Regions from separate parts of the Sulfitobacter sp. 1A12779 genome, predicted to be linked through region 1. Evidence: riboswitches for the same ligand, from Rfam matches in the RefSeq annotation. Region 1 holds a riboswitch; the other holds the start of a gene.
The links. A riboswitch is a leader RNA that binds a small molecule or an ion and turns the genes downstream of it on or off. The one in region 1 is predicted to bind cobalamin.
Positions count from the first base shown of each region.

Region 2: linked by a shared signal. The riboswitch ahead of ACGYLQ_RS14560 (DUF1636 family protein) and the one ahead of ACGYLQ_RS01475 (CbtB-domain containing protein) in region 1 are both predicted to bind cobalamin.

Region 1 is NZ_JBIFFU010000001.1:302,063-309,668, reverse strand. Features, by position in the region: gene cobW (cobalamin biosynthesis protein CobW) at 1-826, opposite strand, end outside; gene ACGYLQ_RS01490 (DUF1636 family protein) at 823-1,197, opposite strand; gene ACGYLQ_RS01485 (hypothetical protein) at 1,270-1,782, opposite strand; gene ACGYLQ_RS01480 (CbtA family protein) at 1,794-2,477, opposite strand; gene ACGYLQ_RS01475 (CbtB-domain containing protein) at 2,691-2,861, opposite strand; cobalamin riboswitch at 2,895-3,112, opposite strand; gene ACGYLQ_RS01470 (PAS domain-containing protein) at 3,278-4,288, shown strand; gene pncB (nicotinate phosphoribosyltransferase) at 4,292-5,584, opposite strand; gene pncA (bifunctional nicotinamidase/pyrazinamidase) at 5,654-6,250, opposite strand; gene ACGYLQ_RS01455 (rhodanese-related sulfurtransferase) at 6,349-7,248, shown strand; gene ACGYLQ_RS01450 (NAD(P)/FAD-dependent oxidoreductase) at 7,258-7,606, opposite strand, start outside.
Region 2 is NZ_JBIFFU010000012.1:91,746-99,351, forward strand. Features, by position in the region: gene urtC (urea ABC transporter permease subunit UrtC) at 1-88, opposite strand, end outside; gene urtB (urea ABC transporter permease subunit UrtB) at 92-2,020, opposite strand; gene urtA (urea ABC transporter substrate-binding protein) at 2,097-3,383, opposite strand; gene ACGYLQ_RS14555 (CobW family GTP-binding protein) at 3,739-4,818, shown strand; cobalamin riboswitch at 4,844-5,059, shown strand; gene ACGYLQ_RS14560 (DUF1636 family protein) at 5,180-5,587, shown strand; gene ACGYLQ_RS14565 (ABC transporter ATP-binding protein) at 5,584-6,366, shown strand; gene ACGYLQ_RS14570 (ABC transporter substrate-binding protein) at 6,381-7,316, shown strand; gene ACGYLQ_RS14575 (FecCD family ABC transporter permease) at 7,371-7,606, shown strand, end outside.

The DNA of each region.
Region 1 (7,606 bases):
GCCGCTCGATCGAGGCCACAAGCGCGTCTACATCCGCCACTTCCGGCATCGGGATCACCACGGTTTCGAAATCGTCATGCTCGTGATCGTCGTGGCCGTCATGATGCGAGGGGCGCGCGGCGAGGTCGTCTTCGGCGGCGGCGTTGAGGCCGAGCACCACCTTGGGGTCGATCACGCCTTCGGTCATCTCAAGGATCGGAATTTCACGCGGGCTTTCCTCTTCAATCACCTTACGGGCTTTGGCGAGGCCATCGGGACCGGCCAGATCGGCTTTGGACATCAGCACGATATCGGCGCAGGAAATCTGATCTTCGAACACTTCGGAGAGCGGCGTTTCGTGGTCGAGGCTGTCGTCGGCCAGACGCTGCGCGTCTACCGCGGCGACATCGGCGGCGAAAGTGCCCGCCGCCACGGCTTCTGCATCGGCCAACGCGATAACGCCGTCGACGGTGATCTTGGACCGGATCGCGGGCCAGTCGAAGGCTTTGAGCAGCGGTTTCGGCAGGGCCAGCCCGGAGGTTTCGATCAGGATGTGATCGGGGCGCGTGGGCAGGGCCATCAGTGCTTCGATGGTGGGGATGAAATCATCGGCCACGGTGCAGCAAATGCAGCCATTGGCCAGCTCGACGATATTCTCCGCCGGGCAGTCGTCGATGGCGCAGGATTTCAGGATGTCGCCATCGACCCCCACGGTGCCGAACTCATTGACCAGAACGGCAAGGCGGCGCCCGCCTGCATTGGTCATCAGGTGGCGGATCAACGTGGTCTTGCCCGCGCCGAGAAAGCCGGTGATGACGGTAACGGGGATTTTGGCGAGATCGCTCATGCTGTAGGCTCCTGCGGCAGGGTCAAAGGGGGGATACGCGCAAGGCTTTGCTTGCGAAAGATGACCGGGCGTTCGCGCCATGGCACCAGCCCGTCTTGGGTGGCGGCATAGGCGGCAGCTCCGGCAAGGATGTCGGCGGCGTCTTCCTTGGTCAAGCGGCCATAGACATAGGACCATTTGCCCGGCGCAGACAGCGCCACGGCGGCCCCCTGCGAACAGGCAGAAAGACATTGCACCGGCACGATGGTCACGCCCTCGGGCGCGCCTGCGGCGTCGAGGGCGGCATGAAGCTGCGCGCCGGGGCGCGGGGCTTCTTCCTCCAGCACCTCACCGGCGCGGCAGGTCATGCAGACATGTAGGGTTGCGCTCATTGATCTTGTCCCATCGGGTTATGCGTGCCGGGTATGCGCTCCGGCCCGCCATGAAAAGGGGAGGCGGCGCGATTATTCAACCGTCAGCACCTCACGGGCCGTAATCGGCGCACCGTTCACCGCCAAGGGGCGGTGGTCATTGGCGTTGAGGGTGACCTCCACCGTGACTTCCCCCTTGGGCAGATCGGCCAGATGCAGCCATGGGCCATAAAGCCGCCCGATCTTGGCACCGTTGACATAGACATGGGCATGGCCCTCGCCCGGTTGATTTTCGCCGCTGGCGTTCTGCGGGGCAAAGGCGAAGCCTTCGGTCTCAACAAAAAGGTTATGGCCCGACATCGGGTCGGGGGTGACGCGGATGGCAAGGCTGGGAGCCTCTTCGGCGGCCAGCGCGATGGGCTGGCCGTGCATGCGCGCGTGATCCGCACCACCGTGATCCATGGCCACATGCCCGCCGCCGCCATGGGCGGCAGGGTCGCCGTGGTCATGGCCGTCGAAGGTCACGCCGTTGCTTGCGGCGATGGCAAAACCAATGCCACCGCCAAAGACCAATCCAATGGCAAATAGCGCCAGTGATCTATCCATTTCGACCTCCCTCAGGCGCTCTGAGCGCCTTCACGTTGCCAAAAGAACCCGGCGAAACTGCCCAGCAACACCCATGCGGCCAAGCCGATGCCAAGCGCACGGGCGGCGAAAAGCGCGCCGATCTCGGTCGGCACCGGGCCGCTGAAGCTCTCGGGCTCGGGCGCGCCGATGACATGGGGGGCCATCAGCAGAACCGCCGCCCCGATCCATGCGCCCCAACCCTTGCCAAAGGCCAGCAGCCAAAGCGCCACCAGCGCCGCCCCGGCGGTGGCGAACCACCAGATCTGCCGCGCGGTGATGTCTGCGGCGGCAACGCCGGGCACTTCGGGCGCAAGGCTGAACCCCGGCGCGAGGTGGAAGGCCACGAACCCGGCGACACCCCAAAGGATGCCCCAACGGCCATCGATCACCGCGCCGCGCTCTTCGCCAAGGCTCATCGCGGCCAGAAGGATCAGCGCATAGGCGGTATAGGTCAACATGGTGAAAATCAGGCTCAGCCCATCGCGGGCGGCATCGAAACCGGGCAAATCGGGGTGCGCGCTGACGGGGTCGGCCCCGAAATGCACCAGCGCGCCGGTCTCATAAAGCTCGGCATGAAGCAGCACGGGCTGCACGAAATAGAGTTGCAGCAAGCCGGTCAGCAGGCCGGCAGAGGCCCCGGCAAACAGGGCGGAAGTCAGAAAACGTGAAAACATCGCAATGATCCTTGGGTGCGAAATGACACCCGGCGCCGCGCCAAGTGCGGGCCGAGCCATCAGCCAGCCTCAAGATGCGCCAAAGACCTGCCCACACGGTCAAGGGCGGAGGCAGGCAAAACGGCAAGAGGCGGGCATGGAAAGAAAACCAGAATCACAGACAGCCGGACTGCGGCATGGCAGCCCGGACCCCTGTGATACCGAACGCGGCGCTTAGTGGCAGGGAAAGCCTGTCGCGTGGCGCACGTCATGGGCGGCATCATGCAGTGCTGCGGCCTGCACATGGCCGGTCAGCGCCATCAGAGCCACACCCAATAAGGCAGCAAACAGCGCCGGTACGAGTTTGCTGCGCGTGGCACCGGCGGTCTTAATCATCGTCGTCATCTTCAATCTCCTTACCGTCACACCCGACGGCATCTAGCGTTTCATTTGCCTGGCAGGTCTCCTGGCTCGCGGGTCGTGGCCTTTGCCCGCCTTCCCCGTCCGAAAGGACAAGTGGCACGAGGGGCATTGGCTTACCGCTTACAGTCGCGGGGGCGGCTTCGGCTTCAGGGTCGGGCGACCCCTTACTGAATTCCCTTTTCGGTCCCACACTCAAAGGCGCTTTTCGGGACACCAAGCGCCCTCAATTACGCATTTTCGGCCCTTCCTGACAAGCCGCATTTATCGAACCTCGCGGAACCGTATGGCGCATACAGCATTTAGTAGATAAATCTGGCCCAACCCCCAGTATGCGGGTTGACCCAAAAGCCACGTGCAGGGCACATTGACGGCCAGTTTCGATCGAAGGGCAGGAATTCATGAACGACAACACGGTCTCCGACGCTCGGCAGACCCTGACCGAAGACGTTCTAGGCAAGGTCGTGCGCTATGCCCGCCTGCCGCTGTGCATCACCGACCCGACCCTGCCGGACAATCCCATCGTCTATGTGAATGACGCTTTTACCGATCTCACCGGCTATGGCTTGGATGAGATCGTGGGCCAGAACTGCCGTTTCCTGCAAGGTCCGGAAACCACGCGCGAAAGCGTCGATGCGGTGCGCGAAATCCTACTGGCGCGCCGGGTCGATACGGTTGAGATCGTGAACTACCGCAAGGATGGCAGCCGCTTCCTGAACGCCCTACAACTGGGGCCGATCAATGACGATGATGGCAATCTGGTCTACTTCTTCGGCTCGCAACTCGACGTTTCCGAACGCCGCCGGGTGGAGCGGGAGCACCGGCAATTGGCCGATGACGAATTGCTGCACCGGCTGCGCAATATCGTCAACGTCATGACCGCCATGGTCCGCCTGACCGCTCGCGAGGAGCCGACCCCGGCGGCCTTTGCCGACAAGGTGATCGAGCGGCTGGCCGCCTTGGGCGCGGCGCATTTCGACACGATTGGCCGTAGCGACCAGCATGAGGTGGATTTCGAGACGCTGATGGGGCCGATCATGCGGGCCTATACCTCGGCCACCGAGGATCAGATCAACCTCACCGGGGCGAATCCGCTGATCTCGCACCGCCTCGTTTCGCCCCTGACGCTGGCCTTGCACGAACTGGCGACGAATGCGGTGAAACACGGCTCGCTCAGTTCCGATACCGGGCGGGTAATGCTCGATATCACCATCCTTCAGGAGCCTGCCCGCCTGCGGTTTGTCTGGCGCGAAACAGGCGGGCCGAAGGTTATCAAATCTCCGCGCAACAGCGGCTCGCGGATCATCCAGTCCTTGACACGCGCGGTCGGCGGCACCCTGCACTACGATTGGCAGCCCGAAGGGTTGATTGCCACGGCGGAGTTCCCCGTGGCTGCCCTTGGCGAAGGCTGACCGTCAGACGATCACCTGCTGCGCGGCCTGCTCTCCGACCCCGAAAACACGCTTGTAACGCGCGATTTCATCCGCCGGACCCATCGCCTTGTTCGGGTTGTCTGAGAGTTTGACCGTGGGCCGCCCATTGGCGCTGACCGCTTTGCAGACCAAACTAAAGGGCGCCAGCGCATCATTCGGCACCAGCCCGCGGAAGTCATTGGTCAGCAACGTCCCCCAACCGAAAGAAACCTTGGCCTTGCCCGCAAACTGCGCGTGCAACTCCTTGATCTTGTCCACATCCAGCCCATCGCTGAAGATCACCCGCTTGGTCGTCGGGTCCTCGCCACGGGCGTGCCACCAGTCGATGGCCGTCTGCGCCGCCGTGGCCGGATCGCCGCTGTCGACGCGGATGCCGGTCCAGCCCGCCAGCCAATCCGGCGCATGATCGAGAAAACCCTTAGTGCCGTAGGTATCGGGCAGGATGATCCGCAGATTGCCCTCATGCTCATCATGCCAATCCGACAGCACGTCATAGGGCGCACGGGCAAGGGCGGCGTCATCCTCGGCCAAAGCGGCATAGACCATGGGCAATTCATGGGCATTGGTGCCAATCGCCTCAAGCTCGCGCATCATGGCGATGCGACAGTTGGAGGTGCCGGTAAAGGCATCGCCCAGCCCCTCATGCATCGCCTGCACGCACCAATCCTGCCAGAGGTAGGAATGCCGCCGCCGGGTGCCGAAATCCGCGATCGAAAGATTGTCGACCTCGCGCAGCGCTTCGATCTTTTCCCAAACGCGGGTCATGGCGCGGGCGTAAAGCACCTGAAGCTCGAACTTACCCATCGGGTCGAGCGCGGCGCGGCTGCGCAGCTCCATCAGCACCGCCAGCGCGGGAATTTCCCAAAGCATGACCTCATGCCACTTGCCCTCAAAGGTCAGCTCATACTGATCGCCCTTCCGCTCCAGATGATAGGGCGGCAGGCGCATGCCCTCGAACCACTCCATGAAATCGGGGCGGAACATCTGGCGCTTGCCGTAGAAGGTATTGCCGCGCAGCCATGTGCTCTCCCCCCGGCTTAGGCTGAGCGAGCGGATGTGATCGAGTTGCTCGCGCAACTCCCCCTCGTCGATCAGCTTGGCCAGCGGGATATGGGTGGAGCGGTTGATCAGACTAAAGGTGACCTGCGTGTCCGGTTTGTTGCGGAACACCGACTGGCACATCAAGAGCTTATAGAAATCCGTGTCGATCAGCGACCGCACGATGGGGTCGATTTTCCACTTGTGGTTATAGACGCGGGTGGCGATGTCGACCATGGGAGGTTCCTTATTGCGTGCCCCTTCATGCCAATGGGGCGGACAGATGGGCAAGGGGAAAGCGGCGGATCAGGCCAGCGTCACTCCCGCCGCGCGCATGCCTTCGCGGGCCTTGGCAAGCGATCCGTCCAGATCAATCGCCCGGCACAGGTCTTCGCGCACATCGACCTTGAACCCCAGCTTCGCCGCGTCCACAGCCGAGAAGTTTACGCAGAAATCCAGCGCCAGCCCCACCATGGTCAGCCGCTCGATCCCACGCGTGCGCAGGTAGCCTTCGAGCCCCGTGGGCGTACGATGGTCATTCTCGAAAAACGCCGAATAGCTGTCGATGTCGGGGTTGTAGCCCTTGCGGATGATCAGGTCGGCGCGGTCGGTTTGCAACTCGGGGTGGAACTGCGCGCCGATGCTGCCTTGGATGCAGTGATCGGGCCAAAGCACCTGCGGGCCGTAGGGCATGGTGATGACCTCGTAAGGCCCGTTGTCCTTATGCGATGAGGCAAAAGACGAATGCGCCGCCGGGTGCCAGTCCTGCGTCAGGACGACCGCGTCAAACTCGGGCATCAGCGCGTTGATGCCGCGCAGGATCTCATCGCCCTGCGGCACTTCCAGCGCGCCGCCGGGGCAGAAATCATTTTGAACGTCGATCACGATCAGGGCATGGGTCATGGGCATTCTCCTTACCGAAAGGGGTAGGGCTGCGGATGGGGTAGGTCAATGGCACGCGCCGGATTGAGCTTTGCCGCCGAAGCGCTTATTTGACGCTCATGTATACCATCGCCGCCCTATATCACTTCACCCGCTTCGACGATCCAGCCGCGCTCAAACCCGGGCTTTTGGCACTTTGCGAGGCGCAATCGGTCATGGGCACGCTGCTGCTGGCCCCCGAAGGGGTGAACGGCACCATCGCCGGGCCGCGCGCCGGGATCGACGCGGTGATCGCCCATCTGCGCGCCCTGCCCGGCTGCGCGAATCTGGAGTGGAAAGAGGCCACCAGCGACAAGCCGCCCTTCGGCAAGATGAAGGTGCGCATCAAGCGCGAGATCGTGACGATGGGCCAGCCCGATGTCGATCCCCGCGCCAAGGTGGGCCATTACGTCGACCCGAAGGACTGGAACGAGTTGATCCGCTCCCCCGATGTGGCGGTGATCGACACGCGCAACAGCTACGAAGTGGCGATTGGCACCTTCGAAGGCGCGGTCGACCCCGAGACCGAGAGTTTCGGTGAATTCCCCGCGTGGTGGGAGGCGAACAAAGACCGCTTCCACAACAAGAAGATCGCGATGTTCTGCACTGGCGGCATCCGTTGCGAGAAATCGACCAACTATCTGATCGGTCAGGGCGTCGAGGATGTCTTCCATCTCAAAGGCGGCATCCTGAAATACCTCGAAGAGGTGCCCGAACAGGAAAGCACATGGGAAGGCGACTGTTTCGTCTTCGACAACCGCGTCAGCGTCGGCCATGGGCTGCGCGAGGGGCCGCATATGCTCTGCCACGGCTGCCGCCGCCCGATCCTGCCCGACGACACGCAGCATCCGGCCTATGAGGCCGGGGTGTCCTGTCATCAATGTGTGGATGAGACCTCGGCAGAGGATAAGGAACGGTTCCGCGAACGCCAGCGCCAGATGACGCTGGCCAAAGAGCGCGCGGCGCGGGAAGAGGGCTGACCGCCCCCTTCAGCGATCCGACAGCGCGAAGCCCGCATAGGCAAAGGGCATGACCGCCCGGCGAAAACGGCCCAGTTCGAACCGCGCAAGCGGGGCGCGTATGGGGGCGGGATAGGGCCGCTCGGGCGTTATGCCGCGAACCAGATCGGCCAAGAGCGCACCGGAATAGCTGCCCATCGCCACCCCATTGCCGTGGTAGCACAGCCCCGCGAAGATCCCCGGCTGATCCGGCACCTGCCCCACGAAGGGCATGCGATTGCGCGCGATACAGACCATGCCGGACCAGCCATGCGGCGTTTCGACATGGCGCCACGCGGGGAACATCGCCTCGAAATCCGCGCGGGCCCGGGCCAGCGCG
Region 2 (7,606 bases), on a different contig from region 1:
CCGTGAACAGGCCCAGCGCGGCGAGGAAGTAGAGAACCGAAGGATTGCGCCCGATGAAGGAACTGCGTTGGCTGTGCGTCTGGGTCATGGCTCAATCCGCCGCTGCCCGGCCTTTGGGGGCGACAATGCCCTTGGGCCGGAATTGAATGAACAGGATGATGAAAAGGATCATATAGGTCTGGGCCGCCAGCGTATTAGAGGGGTTCAACCACTCGATCCCCTTCTGCAGGAAGCCGATCAGCCCCGCGCCCGCCAGCGTGCCGAAGACCGATCCGACACCGCCCACCACGACGGTCATGAAGCTTTGCACGATGTAATTCGTGCCCATCTCAGAGGTGACCTGCGCATAAAGCCCGATGCCGACGCCCGCGACCCCGGCGATGCCGGAGCCCAGTCCGAAGGTCATCATGTTGATGCGATCCGGGTTGATCCCCATCGAGGCCGCCATGCCGGGGTTCTGCGTCACCGCGCGCACCTCCAAGCCAAGGCGCGTGCGCTTGAGGATATACAGCAGCAAGAACAGAAAGATTAGCGCCAGCACAAAAATGGCGATGCGGATGAAACTGATCTGAACCACATCCGAGATCACCAGCGCCCCGCGCAGCCATTCGGGCGATGTCAGCGGGCGGGCCTGCGTGCCAAAGATGTTCTTGGCGATCTGCTGCAGAGCGATCGAGATGCCGAAGGTCGCCAAAAGAGTCTCAAGCGGGCGATGGTAGAGATGGCGGATCACCAGCCGCTCCATCGCGACGCCCGCGCCAAAGGTGACGGCAAAGGCCAGCGGCAGCGCGATCAGCAGCGACACCGTGTAATCGGGAACGATGAGCTGCACCACATAGCCCGTATAGGCGCCCATCATGATAAACTCGCCATGGGCCATGTTGATGACCCCCATCTGCCCAAAGGTGATCGCAAGCCCAATCGCGGCGAGGAAATAGATCGAAGCCAGCGAAAGACCGTCGAGCGTCAAATCCAACGTCTGCGCCCAGCCGACACGGGTTTCGACCGCGTCGAGCGTGGCGCGGGCCGCGTCGGTGATCGCGGCGTCATCCTCTGCGTAGCGTTCATAAAAAACGGCGTTCTGCAAAGCGGTGTCGATATCATCCTGCGTCACCAGAGGCGGCACGCTGCCTGCCTCGGCAAGCGCGCGATAGGCATCCAAACGCCGCGCCGGGTCATCCAATTGCGCCAGAGGAACGCCGCCCACCCGGCCATCGACGATATTGGCTTCCAGGGCCGCCCGTATCTCGCCTTGTGACACGATCGCAGGGGCGAGGCCCGCCTCGACCAGCGTCTCATAGCTTGCCGAGGGTGCTGCCGTGGGATCAAGAATGCGGGCGATGTTCCCCTCGGGCCGCTGTTCGGCCACGCCGGTCTTGGCCGAGAGGATCTGGCTCAGCACCGCCCGCGCTTCGAGTGAGGTATCGGAGGACAGGCTTTCAATCGCGCGAATGCGCGCATCAGCCGCCTGCCCAAAGCGCGCGGTCAGGAAATTGGCCAATTGCTCCTTGCGGGCGCGCAGGGCGGGGTCATCCTCCCCGTCGAGGGAGGCCACGAGCGGGCCAAGCTGGCTGGCATCGCTGCGACGCGCGATGCTTTCAAGCGCGGCGCGGCGGCGCGCAGGATCGGGATCGGACAGTTGAAACTGCACCAAGGCCGTGCCAATGACCCGCCGCACGCCGCCATTGGGGCGCAATTGGCTGAACCCATCCGAGGGCGCGGTGGCCTCTTCGCCCGTATCTATGTCGCGCAGCGCGAGTGTATCATCCGCCTCGGCCCCAAAGTAGAACAGGCCCGAGGCATCTTCTTGCCAAACGTTCCGCTCGGCCCATTGCTCCAGAAAGACTGGCACCTGCGGCAGGCCCGAGGCCACCAGATCGTCCAATAGGACACCGACCGATTTTCGCGAGGGTTTGACCACCTCTGCTTCGTGGGTCTGCAAAAGGGACTGGAGGTCCTGAGCGGATGCAAAACCGACAGAGGCCAGCAAGCACATCAGGCTGAGCAGCATTCGAACCATGAGGTATGGGGCTTTCGGTGAGGGAGTGGTCAAAGCGGATGCCGGGCACGGCTGAGGACGCGCCCGGCGCTTGGGTTCAGTAGTTCGAAGTCAACTGAACGCAGGTCTCAGTCTCTCTGTTGTACATGCCGCATTCGAGGTCTTTCCAATCGGAGACCAGAACCGCCGATTCAGGCAGGAAATCCGTCCATGCATCGCCCGGCACTTCTTCGGTCTGGCTGATGATGTCGAATTGGCCGTCTTCGGTGATTTCACCGATCAACACAGGCTTGGCGAGGTGGTGATTGGGCAGCATGACAGCCGTCCCGCCGGTGAGGTTGGGGAATTCCTGCCCATACATCGCCGCACGAACCGCATCCACATCCGTGGTGCCTGCTTCGGTGACCGCGTTCACCCACATGTTGAAACCGATGTAATGCGCCTCCATCGGGTCATTGGTCACCCGGTCTTCGCCCATCGCCTCTTTCCAGGCAGCGACCCATTCGTCATTCTGCTCGGATTCAGCCGATTGGAAGTAGTTCCACGCCGCGAGGTGCCCCACGAGGTCAGCGGTATCGAGGCCCGAAAGCTCTTCCTCCCCGACCGAGAAGGCGACGACCGGAATGTCATCGGCAGAGATGCCCGCCGCGGCCAGTTCTTTGTAAAAGCCGATATTCGCATCGCCATTGATGGTTGAGATCACGCCCACCTGCGAGCCATCCGCCCCCAGTTCGACCACATCCGACACGATCGTGGACCAGTCAGAATGGCCGAAAGGCGTATAGTTGACGAAGATGTTCTCTTCGGGGATGCCCTTATCCAGCAGATATTGCTCAAGAATGTTGTTGGTGGTTCTGGGATAGACATAGTCAGTGCCCAGCAGCGCAAATTTCTCGACGCCCAATTCCTCAAGGAAATAATCGGTGGCCGGAATCGCCTGCTGGTTCGGGGCCGCACCGGTGTAGAACACATTGCGCGAGCTTTCCTCGCCCTCATACTGGACCGGGTAGAACATCAGGCCGTTCAGCTCTTCCAGAACGGGCAGCGCGGATTTGCGCGAGACCGAGGTCCAAGAGCCAAAGATGACATCCACCTCCGAGACGGTGAGAAGCTCACGCGCCTTTTCGGCGAACAGGGGCCAGTCGGAAGCCGGGTCGACGACGACCGCTTCGATCTCACATCCCAGCAAGCCGCCCGCGGCGTTCTGCTGCGCAATCAAAAGCTCCATCGTGTCTTTCAATGTCGTCTCAGAAATGGCCATCGTCCCCGAGAGGGAGTGCAGCACGCCAACCTTGATCGGATCGTCGCAGGCCGCAGCGGCGGCTGATCCTGCGAGCAGAAGGGCAGCGGTCGCCGTGACTGTGCGTTTGGTGGAAAATTTCATGACGGTATCCCCGTTTGGTGTGCGGAAAAGCAAAGACGCGATGATGCCTCTTCCACACAGCGTTTATTGTTATCGCGCGCGGATGCCCCCCTTGCCGGACAACTCCCTTGGCGCCGCCCCATAGCGAGGCCCCTGCAGCCTCAATTTCAGGGCGCGTTGCAACAAGCCCTAACCCAAGGTCGCTTTCTGCGGCGCAGCGACAACGCCCTTCGATTGGGCAATTTGAGGTGGAGCTGCCAAAATTTGGGCGCTGAGCGCATGGATTTGGCACGCGCGGGGCATCGGCCTACGGGTTGCACCACATATTGTGATGTTATAACGTTACCCAGATTATCCATAGCAGAGCCCGCAAACCATGCCCGCCACCGACAAACGTATCCCCGTCACCCTGCTGACCGGCTTCCTCGGCGCAGGGAAAACCACGCTGCTCAACCACATCGTCGCAAGCGAAGAGGCCCCCAAAATCGCAGTCGTCGTGAACGAATTCGGCGAGGCCGGGCTTGACCACGACCTGATCGAAACCGCCGACGAAGAGGTCATTCTCATGCAATCGGGCTGCCTGTGTTGCTCGATCAGGGGGGATTTGTCGCGGACGCTGCAAGACCTCAAGCGCCGCAGGCAGACGTGGCGCGTGCAATTCGACCGCGTTGTAATCGAGACGACGGGGCTGGCCGACCCCGGCCCCATTCTCCAGACCTTCTCGGCCGATCCCTATCTGGCCCGCAAATTCCGCGTGGACGGGGTTGTGACAGTCGTCGATGCCGCGAATGGGCCGGACACGCTGGATCAGCAGTTCGAAGCCGTCTCGCAGGTGGCGATGGCAGACCTGCTGGTGCTCAGCAAATCCGACTTGGTGACCCAGCAAGCGCTTGCCGCCTTTGAAGGCAGGCTGCGCGACCTCAACCAAACGGCGCGCATCATCAAGGCCGAACGCGGACTTATCCCGATTGCATCGCTCTGGGGGCTCAGCGGTATGCGGCGGGCGGTTGATGCGGGCAACGTTATGGAATGGCTCACGCCCGTCGAGAAGTCCGATCCGCTCGACAACCTCTCGGGCTTCGCCGCGCCCACGGCATCCGCCCCCATGATGCAAACCCACCAACATGATGCGCGGATCGGGTCGGCCTCCATCGTTCTAGACGCACCGATCCCGGCCGAGGCTTTCGACCTTTGGCTCGACACGCTGGTCAGGCTGCGCGGGTCCGATCTTTTGCGGGTCAAAGGCATTGTGCATCTGGAAGACGTCCCCACCCCCTTCGTCTTTCACGGCGTGCAGCATCTTTTCGACCCGCCCGTCCCCTTGCGCGACTGGCCAAAGGACGACCAGCAGTCCCGCATTGTCGTCATCGCCCGCGACATGACCAACCCCGAACTGAACCGGAGCCTCGATATGCTGCGCGCCCGGCGCGATGGGCCTGGGCGACAGGCGGGATAGCAGCTTGACCCGGCATGGCTCTTCGGCCACAGATTATGGCGATGGTTTCCAGCCGCCGCAGCGGCGTCTGGGATGAAAAGGGAATACGGTAAGGCAAGCAGCGCGCGCCGAAACCGTAACTGCCCCCGCAACTGTGAGCGGTGAGTGACCCCGACAAAAACCACTGAGCTTAAGGCTTGGGAAGGTTCGGGCGAGCGTCGATCCGCGAGTCAGGAGACCTGCCATCACCGGCACCGAGAGGGGCCGCAATTGCAACTCAACCCAGACGGGGTGTCTGGTTAGGAGAACATGATGGCGACAGGAAAACTCCCCTGCTGTAGAACATGGCTGCTCGATCCCCCGCGCGTTCGCGGAGGGCGACATGGATACGCATCAAAACCACAGGATTACGGTTTGCACCTCATGCAAACACAAAGGCACGGATTGCCGCCCGGGCTTTGACCTGATCCAGAGGCTGAGCGCCGCAATCGCGGCAGCCGGCGCGGCGATCCCCGAGGATTTCGAGGTCGCGGGCGTGGCCTGTATGGCGGGCTGCGACCGCCCCTGCACGGTGGCCTATCACGCCAGCGCAAAGGCGACCTACCTCTTTGGTGATATCGACCCTGACGAAGACATCGATGACCTTGTGGCCTTCGCCCGGCACTATGCCACATTGAATGACGGCTGGTGCTCTTCGCTGGACCGCCCCGGCAAACTGCGCAAATCCACCCTTGCGCGGGTGCCCGCAGCGATGATCGAGCTGAAACCCAGCCACCTGCGCGCCTCATGAGGGCCGCCGATCTTGCGGTAAAGGATGTAAGCTGGGCGCCGGGAAAATCGGGTCAGCCCGTTCTGCACCCTACGTCCTTTAACGTCGCAGCGGGTGGCGTTCTGGGCGTGCTGGGGCCGAATGGCGCGGGCAAATCCACCCTCTTGCGCCTGCTCTACCGTTTTCAACCGCCCCAGACGGGGTCGATCCATGTGGGCGGGCAGAATATCTGGTCCCTCTCCGCCCGTGCCGCCGCGCGGCGCATCGCCGCCGTCTTGCAAGAACAGACGCCGTCTTTTGGGCTAACGGTCTTGGAGATCGTCCGCCTTGGCCGCACGCCTCATCGCGCGGCGTTTTCGTCATCAAGCCGGAAAGATGAGCAGATCATCGATCGCGTCTTGGACCGGCTCAGCCTGCGCCCCCTCGCCGACCGCGATGTCGGCACCCTTTCGGGCGGGGAAAGGCAGCGCGTCATGGTCGCCCGCGCCTTGGCGCAGGAGCCGCAGGTCTTGGTCCTGGATGAGCCGACCAACCACCTCGATATACGCCACCAGCTTGAAATCGTGTCCCTGATCCGCGGTTTGAACATGACCATCGTCGTCTCGCTTCATGATCTCAATATGGCCGATGGCATCTGTGACGAGGTGCTGGTGCTGAAAGACGGCTATCCGCAGGGCTTCGGCCCGCCAAATACGGTTCTGACCGATGATCTCGTCTCAAAAACATTTCGCGTCGACGCGCAGCGCGAGCGGCTCACCCCCAGCGGCGCGGCGCGTTTCTTTTTTGCCCTTCCAGATTGAAACGGAAAACTCTTATGAAACTGATGCTCACCACCCTCGCCGCCCTGATGATCGCCGGATCGGCCTTCGCCCAGACCACCGTGCAAAGCTGTGACCGCGAAGTCACCTTCGATCACCCGCCCCAAGCTGCGGTCGCCAATGACGTGAACCTGCTTGAGATGATGCTCGCGCTTGGCCTTGCAGACCGCATGGTGGGCTATACCGGCATCTCGGGCTGGAACAAACTGGACCAAGAGATGACAGCAGGTGTCGCGGCGCTGCCGGAACTGTCGTCGAAATACCCCTCGCGGGAGGTGCTGATCGGGGCGGATGCCGACTTCTTCTTTGCCGGTTGGAACTACGGCATGAAGGTCGGCGGCGAGGTGACGCCGGAAACGCTCGCCCCCTTCGGCATTCAAGTCTACGAACTCACCGAAAGCTGCATCCATATCGGTCAAAAGGCCCCATCCGCGATGGAGGATATGTATAACGATCTGCGCAATCTCGGCACGATCTTCGACGTCTCCGATCGCGCCAAGCGCTTGATCGAAGGCTACCAAGCCGAACTCGACGCATTCCTAGCAGCGCTGCCCCCGCTTGAGACCGCCCCCCGGGTCTTTGTCTATGACAGCGGCGAAGATGTGCCCTTCACCTCCGGGGCCTATGCCATGCCGAACGCCTTGATCGAGGCCGCAGGCGGCACGAACATCATGAACGACCTTGAGAAAAGCTGGGCCACCGTCGGTTGGGAGGCCGTGGTCGCGCGCGACCCCGAAGTCATCGTGATCGTCAATTACGGCGAAGTCACCGCCGATCAAAAGCGCGCTTTCATGATGGAGAACCCCGCCTTCGCCGACATCGATGCCGTGCGCAACGACCGTTTCGTCGTGCTGGAATATGTCGAGGCCACACCCGGCCCGCGCAACATCGAAGCGGTCAAAACCCTCGCCACCGCGTTTCGGGGGCAGTGAGCATTCATGACGTTTAAACCGCGATCGATAGCGCCTCGGAAACCCACGCGGGGGGTGTGGATCACTTGCCTGTTCGGCATCGCGATCCTGCTGGCATCGCTGTCGATTGCGGTGAGCGTGGGGGCCGTCGTGGTCCCCGTCAAAACCGTCTGGGGCATCTTGGTCAACAAGGCCGCCCCCGGCGCCGTGGCCGTGGACTGGTCCGCCGGGCGGGAGGCCATCGTTTGGAACATCCGCCTGCCGAGGGCCATCCTCGCCTGTTTGGTCGGGGCGGGATTGGCGATCGTCGG